Saccharopolyspora erythraea NRRL 2338: one gene and its partner. The protein of the gene in region 1 interacts with the protein of each later gene in a pairwise test. Links are inferred from orthologs where the notes say so. Each region holds a gene or a part of one and is shown on either strand. Other genes may lie near its edges. The genes, in order: eno and rpe.

Evidence for each region.
Region 2: the proteins of eno (region 1) and rpe interact in binary tests that used the Escherichia coli proteins (3 or more experiments, as listed by UniProt). The link is inferred for Saccharopolyspora erythraea NRRL 2338 from one-to-one orthologs.

What each region holds. Positions count from the first base shown.
Region 1 is NC_009142.1:937,728-945,647, forward strand. The notes cover bases 1-2,828. They hold eno (phosphopyruvate hydratase), read left to right. Parts: upstream 1-685; coding sequence 686-1,972; downstream 1,973-2,828. Other genes in these bases: SACE_RS04130 (tetratricopeptide repeat protein), read right to left, coding at 1-323; SACE_RS36080 (FtsB family cell division protein), read left to right, coding at 1,975-2,505; SACE_RS04150 (DUF501 domain-containing protein), read left to right, coding at 2,508-2,828. In the rest of the region: more of SACE_RS04150, read left to right, coding at 2,829-3,026; SACE_RS04155 (Uma2 family endonuclease), read left to right, coding at 3,203-3,811; SACE_RS04160 (lytic transglycosylase domain-containing protein), read left to right, coding at 4,014-5,600; SACE_RS04165 (Ppx/GppA phosphatase family protein), read left to right, coding at 5,972-6,946; SACE_RS04170 (peptide ABC transporter substrate-binding protein), read left to right, coding at 7,151-7,920. UniProt on the Escherichia coli protein: Catalyzes the reversible conversion of 2-phosphoglycerate (2-PG) into phosphoenolpyruvate (PEP). It is essential for the degradation of carbohydrates via glycolysis.
Region 2 is NC_009142.1:2,301,747-2,309,806, reverse strand. The notes cover bases 1,535-4,502. They hold rpe (ribulose-phosphate 3-epimerase), read right to left. Parts: upstream 3,378-4,502; coding sequence 2,691-3,377; downstream 1,535-2,690. Other genes in these bases: SACE_RS10365 (amino acid permease), read right to left, coding at 3,517-4,502; ribD (bifunctional diaminohydroxyphosphoribosylaminopyrimidine deaminase/5-amino-6-(5-phosphoribosylamino)uracil reductase RibD), read right to left, coding at 1,648-2,646; SACE_RS10380 (riboflavin synthase), read right to left, coding at 1,535-1,638. Outside these bases: SACE_RS10385 (bifunctional 3,4-dihydroxy-2-butanone-4-phosphate synthase/GTP cyclohydrolase II), read right to left, coding at 1-976; more of SACE_RS10380, read right to left, coding at 988-1,534; more of SACE_RS10365, read right to left, coding at 4,503-4,911; SACE_RS10360 (OsmC family protein), read right to left, coding at 5,046-5,465; SACE_RS39705 (hypothetical protein), read left to right, coding at 5,684-5,812; SACE_RS10355 (zf-HC2 domain-containing protein), read left to right, coding at 5,861-6,574; SACE_RS10350 (nucleoside deaminase), read right to left, coding at 6,652-7,122; SACE_RS10345 (RsmB/NOP family class I SAM-dependent RNA methyltransferase), read right to left, coding at 7,200-8,060. UniProt on the Escherichia coli protein: Catalyzes the reversible epimerization of D-ribulose 5-phosphate to D-xylulose 5-phosphate.

The DNA of each region.
Region 1 (7,920 bases):
GCGGGGGCGGGGTTCATGGTCGCGGCCAGCCGGAGCTGCGTGCGGGCCTCGATGAGACGCCCCTGGCGTTGCAGCGTGCGGCCGAGGACCAGCCGGGCGTAGTGGTCGGAGGGGTCCAGCTCCAGGACCCGCAGGAACGCCAGCTCGGCCCGCCGGAACTGGGCGGAGAACAGGTAGGCGCGACCCAGCAGGAGCTGAACGCTCTTCTTGTCCGAGGCGATGTCGAGGACGGGTTCCAGAACGCGGATCGCCTCCAGCGGGCGCCGCTGCGCGACCAGGCTCTCGGCCCGGCGGAAAGCTTCCACGGTGCCTTCGGTGGTCATAGGTGAACAACGGTACGTTCTACCGGCCCGTTCCTCGACGTCCGACCGGATGGTGGTACACGTCCGAACGACCGTTCTCCCACTGGTGCGCTCGCGTGACCGGCACCATCCCGCCGGCGGGACGGGCACCGGTCCCCGGTCGGCGCGAAACCGCTGATCACGATGCTTCTCGCAGGCCGCGCAAGGGGTACCCGGCATGACGACGGCCACGCAGGCGGATCCGAGCGAGTCTGCGGCGGGGCCGATCGGCCCCCGGTTAGGCTCGTAGCCGGTCGTCGGGCGTTCGGCCCGCACCACCGGCGCGTGCGCAACGCCGGGGCGGCTCGACACGTCCGTAGTTCAAACGCTGATTAGGAGCACACGTGGCGATCATCGAGCAGGTCGGTGCCCGCGAGATCCTGGACTCCCGCGGGAACCCCACCGTCGAGGTCGAAGTCGCACTGGAGGACGGCACGCTCACCCGCGCCGCGGTTCCCTCGGGTGCCTCGACCGGCGAGCACGAGGCCGTTGAGCTGCGTGACGGGGACGCCGAGCGCTACGGCGGCAAGGGTGTCGAGAAGGCCGTCGAGGCGGTGCTGGACGAGATCGGTCCGGAGCTGGCCGGCGTCGACGCGATCGAGCAGCGGGTGGTGGACCAGAAGCTGGTCGACCTCGACGGCACGCCGGACAAGTCCCGGCTGGGTGCCAACGCGATCCTGGGCGTCTCGCTGGCGGTGGCCAAGGCCGCGGCCGAGTCGGTCGGCCTGGAGCTGTTCCGCTACGTCGGCGGACCGAACGCGCACGTGCTGCCGGTGCCGATGATGAACATCCTCAACGGCGGCGCCCACGCCGACACCGGCGTCGACGTGCAGGAGTTCATGATCGCCCCGATCGGCGCGGACTCCTTCTCCGAGGCCGTGCGCTGGGGCGCGGAGACCTACCACAGCCTGAAGTCGGTGCTCAAGGCCAAGGGCCTGGCCACCGGTCTGGGTGACGAGGGCGGCTTCGCCCCCGATCTGCCCAGCAACCGGGAGGCGCTGGACCTGATCGCCTCGGCGATCGAGAAGGCCGGCTACAAGCTGGGCCGCGACATCGTGCTGGCGCTGGACGTCGCCGCGACCGAGTTCTACCGCGACGGCGCCTACCACTTCGAGGGCTCCAAGCGCAGCGCCGAGCAGATGGCCGGCTACTACGGCGAGCTGCTCGACGCCTACCCGCTGGTCTCGATCGAGGACCCGCTGTCGGAGGACGACTGGGACGGCTGGGTGCGGCTGACCAGCGAGATCGGCGAGCGCGTGCAGCTGGTCGGCGACGACCTGTTCGTCACCAACCCGGAGCGGCTGGAGGAGGGCATCAGCCGCCGGGCGGGCAACGCGCTGCTGGTGAAGGTCAACCAGATCGGCACCCTGTCGGAGACCCTGGACGCGGTGCACCTGGCCACGTCCTGCGGCTACAAGAGCATGATGAGCCACCGCTCGGGCGAGACCGAGGACACCACGATCGCCGACCTGGCGGTGGCCACCGGCTGCGGCCAGATCAAGACCGGTGCCCCGGCGCGCAGCGAGCGGGTCGCCAAGTACAACCAGCTGCTGCGCATCGAGGAGACCCTCGGTGACGCGGCGCGCTACGCGGGCGAGCTCGCCTTCCCGCGGTTCACACCGGAGGCGTGATCATGAGCGGACGCGACCGCGGCCAGCGCCGCCGCCGGGGCGAGAGCCCGGCGGCGCGGCGATCCGAGCGCGTCCGCCGGAACACCCCCAGGTCCTCGGGCGGGCGACCGGGCGGGCAGCCGCCTGCCCGGTCGCGCCCGAGGTCCAGCAGCAGCGGCGGCGCCTTCAAGCTCTCCTCCACCCGGCACGCGGCGGTCCTGGCGATCGTGGTGTGCGCGATGGCGCTGAGCGTGTCGGTGCCGCTGCGCACCTACCTCAGCCAGCGCGCGGAGCTGGCCCAGCAGGAGCAGCGCAAGGTCGAGCTGGTGCAGCAGGTGCAGGAGCTCGAACAGCGGCGGACCGAGCTGTCCGACCCGGCCCGCATCGAGGCCGAGGCCAGGGCGCGGCTCGGCTACGTGCGGCCGGGCGAGACGCCCTACGTCGTGGAGGTCCCCGCGGCACCGCAGGCACCCGCGCCCGCGGCCGAACCGCGTGGCGACGGCAGGCCGTGGTACGAACGCCTGTGGGACTCGGTGACGGGAAAGGAACAGTGACGTTGGCGGGCACATCGACTCCGGGCGCGGACGCCGCGGAGCCGGGCGGGACGTCCTCGATCAGCGAGGCCGACCGCGAGGTCATCGCGCGGCAGATCGGCAGGCCGCCGCGCGGGCTGCGCGCGGTCGCGGCGCGCGACGCGGCCGGCGAGCCGACCGTGGTGCAGACGAACCCGCGGCTGGAGGACGGCACGCCCTTCCCCACGCTGTACTACCTGACCTCGCCCCGGCTGGTGTCGGCAGTCTCGACGCTGGAGGCCGAGGGGCTGATGCGGGAGATGACCGACCACCTCGAGCAGGACGCCGAGCTCGCCGAGCAGTACCGCCGGGCCCACGAGTCCTACCTCGCCGAGCGCGACGCGATCGAGTCGCTGGGCACCGACGTCAGCGCGGGAGGCATGCCCGACCGGGTCAAGTGCCTGCACGTGCACGTCGCGCACGCCCTGGCCAAGGGGCCGGGCGTGAACCCCTTCGGCGACCAGGCGCTGGAGCTGATCGCCGAGCGCTGGCCGGAGAGCTGAGCCGCACTTCGCGCGTTCGCCCGACCGGTCGTGGCGGTGCCCGGCCTTCGGAGCAGCGCCCGGCCGCTCGCCGGGTTCGCCGAACGGTGCCACGCGCGGGCCGATACACTGCCCACTCCAGCAGCGTCGCATGAAGTCATCCTGCGGTCACTGACAGTTAAGAGGCGGAGCGCACCATGGGCTACGTCCGCGGTTTTCCTCCCGGCAGGTCCTTGACGCGGGCAGACCTGGAGTCGATGCCTCATGACGGGCACCGATACGAGCTGCTGGACGGGGTCCTCGTCGTGAGCCCGTCGCCGCGGCCGCTGCACCAGCGCGCGATCCTGCGGTTGATCGTCGCGCTGGAACCGGCGTGCCCGGCGACCCACGAGGTGCTGCCCGCGCCGGTCGACGTCGTCCTCGCCGAGGACACCGTGCTCATCCCCGACGTGGTGGTCGGCAGGCGGGACGCGTTCACCGAGCAGGCGCTGATCGGTCCGCCGGTGCTGGCCGTCGAGGTGCTCTCGCCCCGCACCAGGCATTTCGACCTGCACCTCAAGCGGGCCAAGTTCGCCGAGGCCGGTTGTCCGCACTACTGGGTCATCGACCCCGACGAGCCGCGCATCCGGTGCTGGCGCCTCGGTCCCCGGGGCGCGGTCGACCTCGACGCGCCCACCTCCGCCGCGGAGCCGCTGGACGGCTACACCGAGACCGCTTCGGTGGCGGGACAGCAGTGGCTGGAGCTCAACGAACCGTTCCCGGTGCGGCTGCGTCCGGCCGATCTCGTCTCCAGCCACCGGAGCTGAGCGAACAGGATTCCTCGGCGGTTTCTCGCCATCGGGGCAACGCCATCGCCGTCCCGTTCCGTCTTCCCGGCACAGGGGTGACACCGGAGTCGCCGCCGAGCGCTGCTTGCCGCGGTGGTGTATCCAGGAGGCCGCGTCCCGGTTGGGGTACCGGGTGGCGCGTCGGTCGTAGGAGTCACTCCGCCGGCGACCAGGAGGAGCAGTGGCAGCTCGCAGGAAGCATCCGCGCAGGGGGAATCCGCTTTTCCGGCAACGCAGGCGCAGATCGCGCTGGGTGGCGGTCACCGCGCTCACGCCCGTCCTGCTCGTGCCCGCCGCGCTGATCGGTGCCTCCAGCGGCTTCTACGCGTCGGCCCCGACGGCGGGCGGCGCGTTGCGCACGGATGCCGATCCGCGGGAGCTCGGCGCGGGCGGGCGGATTCCGCAGGCCGACCAGCTCAGCCCGGATGTGCTCGACCGGGCAGGCGACCCGGACGGGCTCGCGACCGGTGCGGGGCCCGCGGTCGAGGTGCCCAGCGGACCGCTGGGAATCCCGGAGCCGATGCTGTCGGCCTACGTCGCGGCGGCGGAGCGCGCGTCGGAGTCGACCCCGTCGTGCGGGGTGCACTGGTCGGTGCTCGCCTCCATCGGCCGCATCGAGTCCGGGCACGCCCGCGGCGGCGAGATCGACGTCGTGGGCACCACCGTGCAGGCCATCCTCGGCCCGCGGCTCTCCGGCGGTCCGGGGATCGCGGCGATCCCGGACACCGACGGCGGCCAGTACGACGGCGACCCGACCTGGGACCGGGCCGTCGGCTCGATGCAGTTCATCCCGTCGACCTGGCGCAAGTACGCGACGGACGGCAACCGGGACGGCGTCAGCAGCCCGCACAACGTGCACGACGCGACCGTCGCGGCGGCCGACTACCTGTGCTCCGGGGGGACGAACCTGCGCGAGCCGGCGAACCTGGCCGCCGCGGTGTTCCGCTACAACCATTCCGACGAGTACGTGCGAACCGTCCTGGTCTGGGCCGCCGCCTACGCCAAGGGCGTGACGCCGACGCCGTCGGAGCTGGCGCCGGAGGTCGACGACGTGCTCGAGGGCAACCGCCTGCCCGACGGCCCGGCGGTCCTGGCGATGCCGCAGACGCCGCCCCCGGCCGGTGCGCCGGCGCCCGCGCCGGCTCCGGGGCCTTCTCCGACGCCGACGGCGCACCCGCCGAACGGCACCCCACCGCCCGCCCCGTCGAGCACTCCGCCGTCGAGCAACCCGCCGGGCAGTACCCCGCCGGGCAGTTCGCCGCCGCCGGGAAGCAGCCAGCCCCCGCCGGAGAGCAGCAAGCCTCCGGAAAGCACCACGCCGCCGCCGGGAAGCAGCCAGCCCCCGCCGGAGAGCAGCACACCGCCGGAGAGCACGACTCCTCCGCCGGACAGCAGCACGCCGCCTCCGGACAGCACGACACCGCCTCCGGAGAGCAGCACACCGCCGGAGAGCACGACTCCTCCGCCGGACAGCAGCACGCCGCCCCCGGACAGCACGACGCCGCCTCCGGACAGCAGCACGCCTCCGCCCGGCAGCAGCACGCCGCCGGAGGAGCCGGGGCCGCCGTCGTCGTGCCAGGTGCCGGTGCTGCACAACGGCGAGTTCGTGACCGAGCAGGACAGGCCGACGGCCGGGAACGACCTCCCGCCGGGCCGCACCGATCCCGCCGCGGCGACCGCCGGCGCGACCGTCTACGTGGAGCCGGGCGACGGAGGGTCGCTGGTGCCCTGCGTCGTGCCGGACGACTACGCGCCCGCGCAGCGGTGATGTCCGGGGGGTGAAACCGGCCGGCCCGGCAGGCGGTGTTCCTGGTGCGAGGGACGCCGCCTGCCGCTGCCCGGGCCCGCGATACCACCGGTCGAGGTCGCTCGACTGGTTGGAGTTGGCTTGGCAGGCGGGTGAATCTCTCCTGGATCACCCGTTTTCGCCCGGCGGTTCGCGCCCTCGCCCCGGGCGCGCTGAGTTACCACGGGTCACCCGTCCGAAGGAGTCCGCGCGCTCCACTTTCGTGTGACACGGCGTTGCGGTACCACGCGCGTGCGTCCGCCGGGCGCGCAACTAGCGTGGGGGCCGACAAGCGCGCAGCGCGCGGCGGGCCTGCGGCGGCCGGCCGGCGCACGTATCGAGGAGGACCAGCGATGTCACGTGTCGCGGCGATCGACTGCGGAACGAACTCCATCCGGCTGCTCGTCGCCGACGTGACGGTCTCCCCGGGGCCGGATTCGGATCCCGACGGCGGGACGCGGCACCTGCGCGACATCCACCGCGAAATGCGAATCGTGCGGCTCGGCCAGGGCGTCGACGCCACCGGCAGGCTCGCCGACGAGGCGCTCGAGCGCACGCGGGCCGCGCTTGTCGACTACGCCAACATCGCGCGCCGCAAGGGTGTGGAGCGCATCCGCATGGTGGCGACCTCGGCCACGCGGGACGCCTCCAACCGCGAGGAGTTCTTCGCCATGGTGCGCGAGACCCTCGGCATCGACGCGGAGGTGATCACCGGTGACGAGGAGGCGCGGCTGTCGTTCATCGGCGCGGTCGGCGACCTGGACCCGCAGGACGGGCCGTTCGTGGTCACCGACGTCGGCGGCGGCTCGACGGAGCTGGTGGTCGGCACCTGGGACGGCGTGCGCGCCGACATCACCGCCGCGTACTCCGCCGACATCGGCTGCGTCCGGCTGACCGAGCGCAGCCTGCACGGCGACCCGCCGGCCGAGGACGAGGTCCGCGAGGCCGTCAAGGTCGCGCGCGGCATTCTGGACGACGCGTTCGCCGCCGTCGATTCCTCGGATGCCCGGACCTGGGTGGGGGTCGCCGGAACGGTCACGACGCTTTCGGCCATCGCGCAGAATCTGCCGGAGTACGATCCCGCCGCCATTCACCTTTCACAGATATCCCGGAATGGACTCGAACGGACAACCGAGCAGTTGTTGTCGATGACCCACGACGAGCGCGCCGGGATCGGCTCCCTGCACGCCGGCCGGGTGGACGTGATCGTCGGCGGCGCGCTGGTGGTGAAGGTGCTGGCAGAGGAGCTGTCGGAACGCGCCGGAATCGACTCGATCACCGTCAGTGAACACGACATCCTGGACGGCATCGCCCTGTCTATCAGCTAGTTCCCGGAGTGTGGTCGTCCTATTCCACCTTCTGAGTGACGGGGTTTCTGGATCGAGCCAGAAGGTGACGGCTTTGTGACAGCGGATTGCTGTGAGCCCGTTCTCACTTATGTTTACGCTCGTCTGACGCGGCGGTGAACGCCGCCGTGCGTGGTGACCCCCGAAAATCCCCGACGGGGCACACGTGGAAGCGGGAGGACGTACATGCGAAAGGGACGCTTGGCCGCTCTGGTCGCGGTCCCAATGGCGGTGGCGATGCTCGCCAGTGCCTGCGGCGGAGGCGGCAGCGCCTCGGGTGAGGACGGCATCGTCACCCTCGACTGGGGCGAGCCGGAGAACCCACTGGTTCCTGGCAACACGACCGAGGAGAACGGCGGCTTCATCATCGACGCCCTGTTCACCGGCCTGGTCGAGTACCGGGCGAGCGACCTGAAGGTCGAGAACGCGGTCGCGGAGTCGATCACCACGACCGACAACACGAACTTCACCATCAAGCTGAAGCCGGGCTGGACGTTCCACGACGGCACCCCGGTCAAGGCCAAGAACTTCGTGGACGCCTGGAACTACACCGCCTACGGCCCCAACGGCTTCCAGGGTGCGAGCTTCTTCGAGCAGGTCGACGGCTACGACGTGGTCCACCCGAAGGACCCCGACGGCGAGGCCGGCCCCGCGTCCCCGCCGACGCCGCCGACGAAGGAGATGTCGGGCCTCAAGGTCGTCGACGACAACACCTTCACGGTCAAGCTCAAGAGCCCCTTCACGATCTTCCCCGTCGTCCTGGGCTACTCGGCCTACAAGCCGCTTCCCGACTCGTTCTTCGCCGACCCGAAGAAGTTCGAGGACCACCCCATCGGCAACGGTCCGTTCAAGTTCGTCGACCGCACGCCGAACGTCGAGCTCAACGTCGCCACCTACGAGAACTACGCCGGCGCGGACAAGCCGCAGATCAAGGGCGCCAAGTTCAAGGTCTACGA
Region 2 (8,060 bases), 1.4 Mb from region 1 along the record:
GCTGGTAGGCCTGCAGCTTGTGCATCAGCCCGATGCCACGGCCCTCGTGCCCGCGCATGTAGAGCACGACGCCGCGCCCGGCCTCGGCGACCTTCTCCATCGCCGCGGCCAGCTGCGGGCCGCAGTCGCAGCGCAGCGAGCCGAGCACGTCGCCGGTCAGGCACTCCGAGTGCACTCGGACCAGGATGTCCTCGCCGTCGCCGATGTCGCCGTAGACCAGCGCGAGGTGCTCGATGCCGTCGAGCGTGCTGTCGTAGCCGACGGTGCGGAACGTGCCGTGCGCGGTGGGGATGCGCGCCTCGGCGACCCGCACGACCTGCTGCTCGAACCGGCGCCGGTAGGCGATCAGGTCGGCGATGGTGATCAGCGCGAGGTCGTGCTCGTCGGCGAAGACCTCCAGCTCGTCGCGGCGGGCCATGTCGCCCTCGCTCTTCTGGCTGACGATCTCGCACAGCGCGCCGGCCGGGCGCAGCCCGGCGAGCCGGGACAGGTCCACCGCCGCCTCGGTGTGGCCCGGGCGGCGCAGGACACCGCCGTCGCGCGCCCGCAGCGGCACCACGTGGCCCGGTCGGTTGAGGTCGTCGGCGGAGGAGTCGGCGTGGGCCAGGACCTTGAGCGTGTGCGCGCGGTCGGACGCCGAGATGCCGGTGCTGACGCCCTCGGCCGCGTCGACGGTGACCGTGTAGGCGGTGCCCTTGCGGTCCTGGTTCCAGTGGTACATCGGCGGCAGGTCGAGCCGGTCGCAGTCCTCGCCGGTGAGCGCCACGCAGATGTAGCCGGAGGTGTAGCGGACCATGAACGCCACCATCTCCGGCGTCGCCATCTCGGCGGCGAAGATCAGGTCGCCCTCGTTCTCGCGGTCCTCGTCGTCGACGACGATCACCGGGCGTCCGGCCGCGATGTCGGCCAGTGCGCGCTCGATGTCGTCGAACTTGTGTGTGCTCACCGTGTTCGTGCCCTTGCCTTCGGGGTGCACCTCGTGCTGGTTCACCACGTCCGCCCCCTGCTGCCCCCATTGTCCCCCGAAAGCGGGGAAGCTCCACGGCCCAGGTCCGCCAACTGCGCCTGCGCGAGCCGTTCCACGTGCTTGGCCAGCACGTCGACCTCGATGTTGACCTCGTCACCAGGGGCCCGGAAGCCAAGCGTGGTGAGCTCCTTGGTGGTGGGGATCAGCGCGACGCTGAACGACTCCTCGCCCGCCTCCACCACGGTCAGCGACACGCCGTCGACGGTGATCGAGCCCTTCTCCACCACGTAGCGGGAGAGCCGCGCGGGCAGGTCGAAGCGGGTCAGTCCGTCGGCCTCGGCGGAGCGCAGCACGGCCGTGCCGTCGACGTGGCCCTGCACGATGTGGCCGCCGAGCCGGTCGCCGAGCGCCATCGCGCGCTCCAGGTTGACCCGGTCGCCGACGCCGACGTGCTTGAGCGAGGACCGGCGCAGCGTCTCGGCCACGACGTCCACCGTGAACGCTCCTTCGAGGACGTCCACGACGGTCAGGCACACGCCGTTGACCGCGATCGAGTCCCCGTGGCCCGCATCCGAGGTCACCACCGGGCCGGCCACGGTGAGGCGGCTGCCGTCGGCCAGCGGCTCGGCGGCGGTGACGGTGCCGAGCTCCTCCACAATCCCGGTGAACACGGGCTCCTCCTACTCCTGCGCGACCGGCACGGCGCTGACGCGCACGTCCGGGCCAACCATCGTGACCTGCTCCACGTGCAACCGGAACGCCTGCGAGATACTTCCCACTCCGGCGTCGCCGAGGGCCGCGCGGCCCGAACCGAGCAGCGCGGGAGCGATGTAGCCGAGCACGCGGTCGATCCGCCCGGCCGCGGCGAAGGCCCCGGCGAGCACGGGCCCGCCCTCCAGCAGCACGTCCACCGCACCGCGGCCGGCGAGCTCGGCCAGCACGGTGTCCGGATCGGACGCCGGCAGCAGGAGCGTCTCGGCGGTGTCGTCGAGCACGCGCGCTCCCGCCGGAACGGGCCGGTTCCCCACCACGACGCGCAACGGCTGGTGCTCGTGCAGGCCGCCCTCCGGCGTCCGGGCGGTCAGCTGCGGGTCGTCGGCCAGCACGGTGCCGGTGCCCGCGACGACGGCGTCCATCCGCCGCCGCAGCTCGTGGACCTCGGCGCGCGCCTCGGGGGAGCTGATCCACTTGCTGGTGCCGTCGGCCGCCGCCGAGCGACCGTCCAAAGTGGCCGCGTACTTCCACGTCACGTGCGGCCGTCCGGTCCGGGCGAAGTGCAGCCAGGCGCGCAGCGGGCCGGACTCGGCCTCCTCGGCGAGCAGTCCGCTGTGGACCTCCACGCCCGCCGCGCGCAGGATGTCGGCGCCGCCCGCGGCGACCGGCATCGGGTCGCTGACCGCGTGCACGACGCGGGCGACCCCGGCCGCGAGCAACGCGTCGGTGCAGGGCGGGGTGCGGCCGGTGTGCGAGCAGGGCTCCAGCGTCACCACCGCCGTGCCGCCCCTGGCCCGCTCGCCCGCTTCACGCAGGGCGACGACCTCGGCGTGCGGGCCGCCGGGCGGCCGGGTCGCGCCGATCCCGGCGACCGCACCGGCGGCGTCGAGCACGACGCACCCGACGGGCGGGTTGGGGCTCGTCGTGCCGCGCACGCCCTCGGCCGCGCCGATCGCGGTGCGCATCGCCGACGACAGCGCCGCCTCCGAGCCCGTCCCGCCCACCGGGCTCACAGCCCGGCGTGCGCGTTCGCGAAAGCCGGGGCCGCCTGGCCCCGCAGCGCCTCGACCGCCTGGGCGGGGTCCCCGGCGCCGTAGACGGCCGAGCCCGCCACGAAGCAGTCCACACCGGCCTCGGCGGCCTGCTCGATGGTGTCGGCGTTGATGCCGCCGTCGATCTCAACGACGAGGTTGAGGTGACCGGTGTCGACCAGCTCGCGGGCCTTGCGCACCTTGGTGAGCACGTCGGCGATGAAGCTCTGGCCGCCGAAGCCCGGCTCGACCGACATCACCAGGAGGGTGTCGTAGTGCTTGAGCACCTCGACGTAGGGCTCCAGCGGAGTGTTCGGCTTGATCGACAGACCCGCCTTGGCCCCCGCCGCGCGCAGGTTCTTGGCCAGCATGACCGGGTCCTCGGCGGCCTCGACGTGCACGGTGACGTTGTAGGCGCCCGCCTCGGCGTAACCGGGGGCCCAGCGGTCGGGGTCCTCGATCATCAGGTGGCAGTCGATCGGGATGTCGGTGGCCTTCAGCAGCGACTTCACCACGGGCAGGCCGAGGGTCAGGTTCGGCACGAAGTGCGCGTCCATCACGTCGACGTGCAGCCAGTCGGCGCGGTGGCCGGGCTCGCCGTTGACGGCGGCCATCTCGTCGGCGAGGCGGGCGAAGTCGGCGGAAAGGATGGAGGGCGCGATCATCGGCTGGTTCGACACATGCGGGAGTGTAAATGCCGCTTCCCGGGCACTCCTCCGGTGCCTGCCGGCGGCGCCGGGACCTGGTCCCGCCCGCCTCTTCCGCCACAGCCGCCGGCGCCCGGGCACCGGCCTTCGCGGCGGGTCAGCCCCTCGCCGCCGCCCGCTTCCGGACCACGTAGTAGGCCCCGACCAGCACCAGCAGGAACGGCACGCCCGCCTTCCACGCGGTGTTGAACTGCTCGGTGAACGGGGTGGTCAGCAGCACGGCCGCCACGAACACCATCACCAGCACGGTCGTCACCGGCGTTCCCGGCAGCCGCACCGGCGACGGCGGCAGTCCCTCCGCCGCCCGCCGCCTGCGGAACGCCAGCTGCGTGGCCAGGATGAGCAGCCACACGATCAGCGCGCCGAACAGCGCCAGCCCGAGCATCATCGGGAACGCGGTCTCCGGCGAGAACACCGAGATCGCCGCCGCAAGGGCCAGCCCCACCGCCGAGAGCAGCAGCGCCCGGCGCGGCGCGCCGTTGGCGCTGAGCCCGGTGAACCACTTCGGCGCGTAGCCGTCCCTGGCCAGCGAGTAGGTCATCCGCGCGGTGACGTAGAGGTTGGTGTTCATCGCCGAAAGCGCCGCGGTGAGCACCACGAAGTTCATGATCCCCGCCGCGGCCGGGATGCCCGCCGTCGCGAAGAGCCGGACGAACGGGCTCTGCGTGACGTCGTCCTCGGTGGACACCTGGTTCCAGGGCAGGATCGAGACCACCACGAGCATGCCGACGACGTAGAACAGCGCCAGCCGCAGCACGGTGCCGCGCGCCGCGCGGGGGACGTCGCGGCCGGGATCGCGGGACTCCGACGCGGTCAGCGCGACGGCCTCGGTGCCGAGGTAGGAGAAGGTGACCACGGTCAGCGCCAGCCACACCGCGCCGATGCCGTTGGGCAGGAAGCCGTCGTGCTCGGTCAGCGCGCTCACGCCGACCGGGGCGTGTCCGGGCAGGCCGAAGACGATGTAGGTCAGCCCGAGCAGGATGAACACCACGATCGTGACTACCTTGATCATGGCGAACCAGTACTCGAACTCGCCGAAGTAGCGCACCGCCGAGGCGTTGACCGCCAGCATGACCGCCGAGAACACCACCACCGGCAGCCACAGCGGCATCTGCGGGTACCAGAACTGCACGTAGAGCCCGGCTGCGACTACCTCGCTGCCGATGTTGACCACCTGCGCGGCGAAGTACATCCACCGCTGCACGAAACCGGCCAGGCCGCCGAGGTAGCGCTGCGCGATCGGGCCGAAGCCGCCCGCCTCCGGGTGCACCACGATCATCTCGGCCAGCGCGTAGGCCAGCGCGAGCGCGGCGAACGCGGCCACGGCGTAGGCGATGATCACCGCAGGACCGGCGATCGAGATCGCCAGCCCCGAACCGAGGAACAGCCCGGTACCGATCGCACCGCCGACGGCGATCATCCCGACCTGGCGGCCGGAGAGATCTCTGCGCAGACCGGACTGCTCGTCCGATTCGGTCACGGCCTTGCTCACGGGTGCCGCCTTCCTCGTTCGCGGTGAGGCGCCGAGCGCCTGCGGTGCGCCGAGGACTGTACCGGCGGGTTGTGACGGATCGGTCTCGCCCGGACGCCGGTCCGCGCACACCTCTCGCGGCCGCGGGGCCGGGGTCAGTCGCGCGGCAGCTCGAGCGAGATCGGGGTGCCCTCCTCGACCGCCCGGCTCACCGTGCACAGCCGCTCGATCGCCCGCTGCACCGCGTCGACGAGCTTCGCGCGCTGCCCGGCGTCCTCGATCGGGCTGAGGTCGACGTCGAAGCGCACCTGGACCTCGGCGAACTTGTGCGGGTCCTCCTCGGTCTTGGTGCGGTCGGCGTGCACGTCCAGCGTGGCCGACTCGCCGAGCCTGCGGATCAGCATGCTCTCGCTGGTCACCGCCGAGCAGCCCGCGATGGCCGCCAGCAGCAGCTCTCCCGGGGTGAAGGCACCGGGCGCGCCGTCGCGCCCGATCGTCACCTCCGCGCCGCGGTCGTTGGTCGCGGTGAAGGTGTGCTTGCCGGTGCGGCGCACTTCGACCGGTGTGGATGACATTCGGCCCCCTCTTGTCGGGTTGCGGTGGTTCCGCGTGCCGGATGCGGTTGTCCGCACCGCCTGCGCGGGTGATCGTCACACGAGCACCGCACGGCGCCGGCAGGTGCCGTGCGGAACCGTGAACGTCCAACATCAGCCGCCGCGCCGATGTTCCGCACCGAGGTGGGGCCACGACCACGACGACGTCCGAAGGGCCGGCGCGCAGGCCGTCGCCCGGCGTGGGCGCGCTGATCGCCGTGGCGGTGCTGGTCTCGGCCGGCCCGCTCGCGCTGACCGTCGCCGGGGCGTGGCTGGTGTTCGGCGCCGTGGTGCACCTGCTGCCGATCCGCTCCGGACCAGCCGGGTGAGAGCGCACCCCCCGGAACTCCGGGGGCGGTGGGTCCGACAATCTGGGTGTGAACTGTGAAAGCTGCCGGATCTCGATCTCGGCGCGGCTGGACGGCGAGGACGGGACCGCGCCCGACGAGCAGGTCGACGCCCATCTGGAGAGCTGCGCCGCGTGCCGGGCGTGGCAGGCCAAGGCCGCGATGCTCACCCGGGGGCTGCGGGTCCGCCCCGCGAGCCCGACCCCCGACCTGGTCGACGCGGTGCTCGCGCACGCCCCGCGCCGGCGCCACCGGGCGGTGCCGCGCGTCGCGCTGGCCGTGGTCGCGGTGGCCCAGCTCCTGCTCGGCGCCCTGCAGATGCTCGGGCTCGGTCCGCACGCCCACCACGGCATGAGCGCCCACCTGTTCAACGAGAGCACCGCGTGGAACCTCGCCGTCGGTGCCGGGCTGCTCTGGGCCGCGGCCCGCACCCGCGCGGTGTCCGGGATGCTGCCCCTGCTGAGCGTGTTCCTGGTGGTGCTGACCGGCTTCTCGCTGCACGACCTGATGGCCGGTGTCGTGTCGGTGGAGCGGGTGGCCTCGCACGGCCTGATGCTGCTGGGGCTCGGTCTGCTCTACACCGTGCACCGCACCAGCAGCGGTGGACACCCCGGCGGCGCTACCGCCGACGACTCCGACGAGCACACCGGGCTCTCCGGTCCCCGCACCGATGTCCCGGGCAGGACGGCGGCGTCCGGTCGCCCGCCGCTGCGGCCCACGGCGCAGGACCGCCGGGCGGCATGATGTCGGCGATCCCGGAGCCGGAGGACGCCTGAGGTTCCGCCACCGGAACCGCCAGGCGAACCGCCTCCGGAAAACCCTCAGTCCTCGTCCTCGCCGATGTCCTCGTGCCACAGCCGCGGGTTGGCCGCGATGAAGTCGGCCATCATCTCGACGCAGCCCGGGTCGTCGAGCAGGACGACCTCCACGCCGTGCTCGGCCAGCCAGTCGTGGCCGCCGTGGAAGTTGCGGGCCTCGCCGATCACCACCCGGCTGATGCCGAACTGGCGGACCAGACCGCTGCAGTACCAGCACGGCGAGAGCGTGGTGACCATCGTCGTCCCGGCGTAGGAGCGCTGCCTGCCCGCGGCGCGGAACGCCGAGGTCTCCCCGTGCACCGACGGATCGCCGTCCTGCACCCGCCTGTTGTGCCCCCGCCCCAGCACCTCGCCGTCCCGGCCGACCAGCGCCGCGCCGATCGGGATCCCGCCTTCGGCCGCGCCCGCGCGGGCCTCGGCCACCGCGACGGAGAGCCACTCGCGGAAGTCGGCTTCGGACGGTCGCTCCGGCATCTCGTTCCTCCCGGGTGCGGCCACGCGGGCCGGCCTGCTGGTCAGTTCTGCCGAGGGCGTCCGCCGCCGGGGCGCGCTCACACCCTCAGCAGCGCGCAGAACATCGCGTCGGTGCCGTGCCGGTGCGGCCAGAGCTGCACCGCGGGCCCGTCGCCGAGGTCCGGGACGCCCGGGAAGTACGGCCGGGCGTCGAGCTGCTCCACCCCGGCGCGCCGGACGACGTCGGAGACGACACCCTCGGTCTCCGACAGGTGCGGCGAGCAGACGACGTAGGCCACGACCCCGCCCTCGCGGGTCAGCCGCACCGCCGAGAGCAGCAGCTCGCGTTGCAGCTTGGCCAGCTCGGCCACGTCGTCCGGACGCCTGCGCCAGCGGGCCTCGGGGCGGCGGCGCAGCGCGCCGAGTCCGGTGCACGGGGCGTCGACCAGCACGCGGTCGTAGCCGGGTTCCAGTCCGGGGTCGCGGCCGTCGGCCACGTGGACCTCGACCGACAGCCCGTCGGTGCTGCGGCGCACCAGGTCCGCGCGGTGCGGCGCCTGCTCGACGGCGTCGAGCGTGCCGCCGTCCATCGTGACCAGGGAGCCGAGCAGGTTCGCCTTGCCGCCGGGCCCGGCGCACAGGTCCAGCCACCGCAGGTCCGGGCCCTGCACCTCGACCCTGCTCAGCGCGACCGCGACGAGCTGGCTGCCCTCGTCCTGCACCGAGGCGAAGCCCTCCCGGACCGGTTCGAGGTCGCCGGGATCGCCCGCGCCGGAGTCGAGGTGCACGCCGTAGGGCGAGTACGGGGCCTCGTCGCCACCGGTGATGGCGGCCAGCTCCTCGGCGCTGATCTCGCCGGGCCGGGCGGTCAGGTGCACCGCGGGCCGGGCGTCGTCGGCGGCCAGCGCCGCCTCCAGCTCCGCGCCGACCGAGCCGAGCGCGTCGGCGAAGGACTGCGC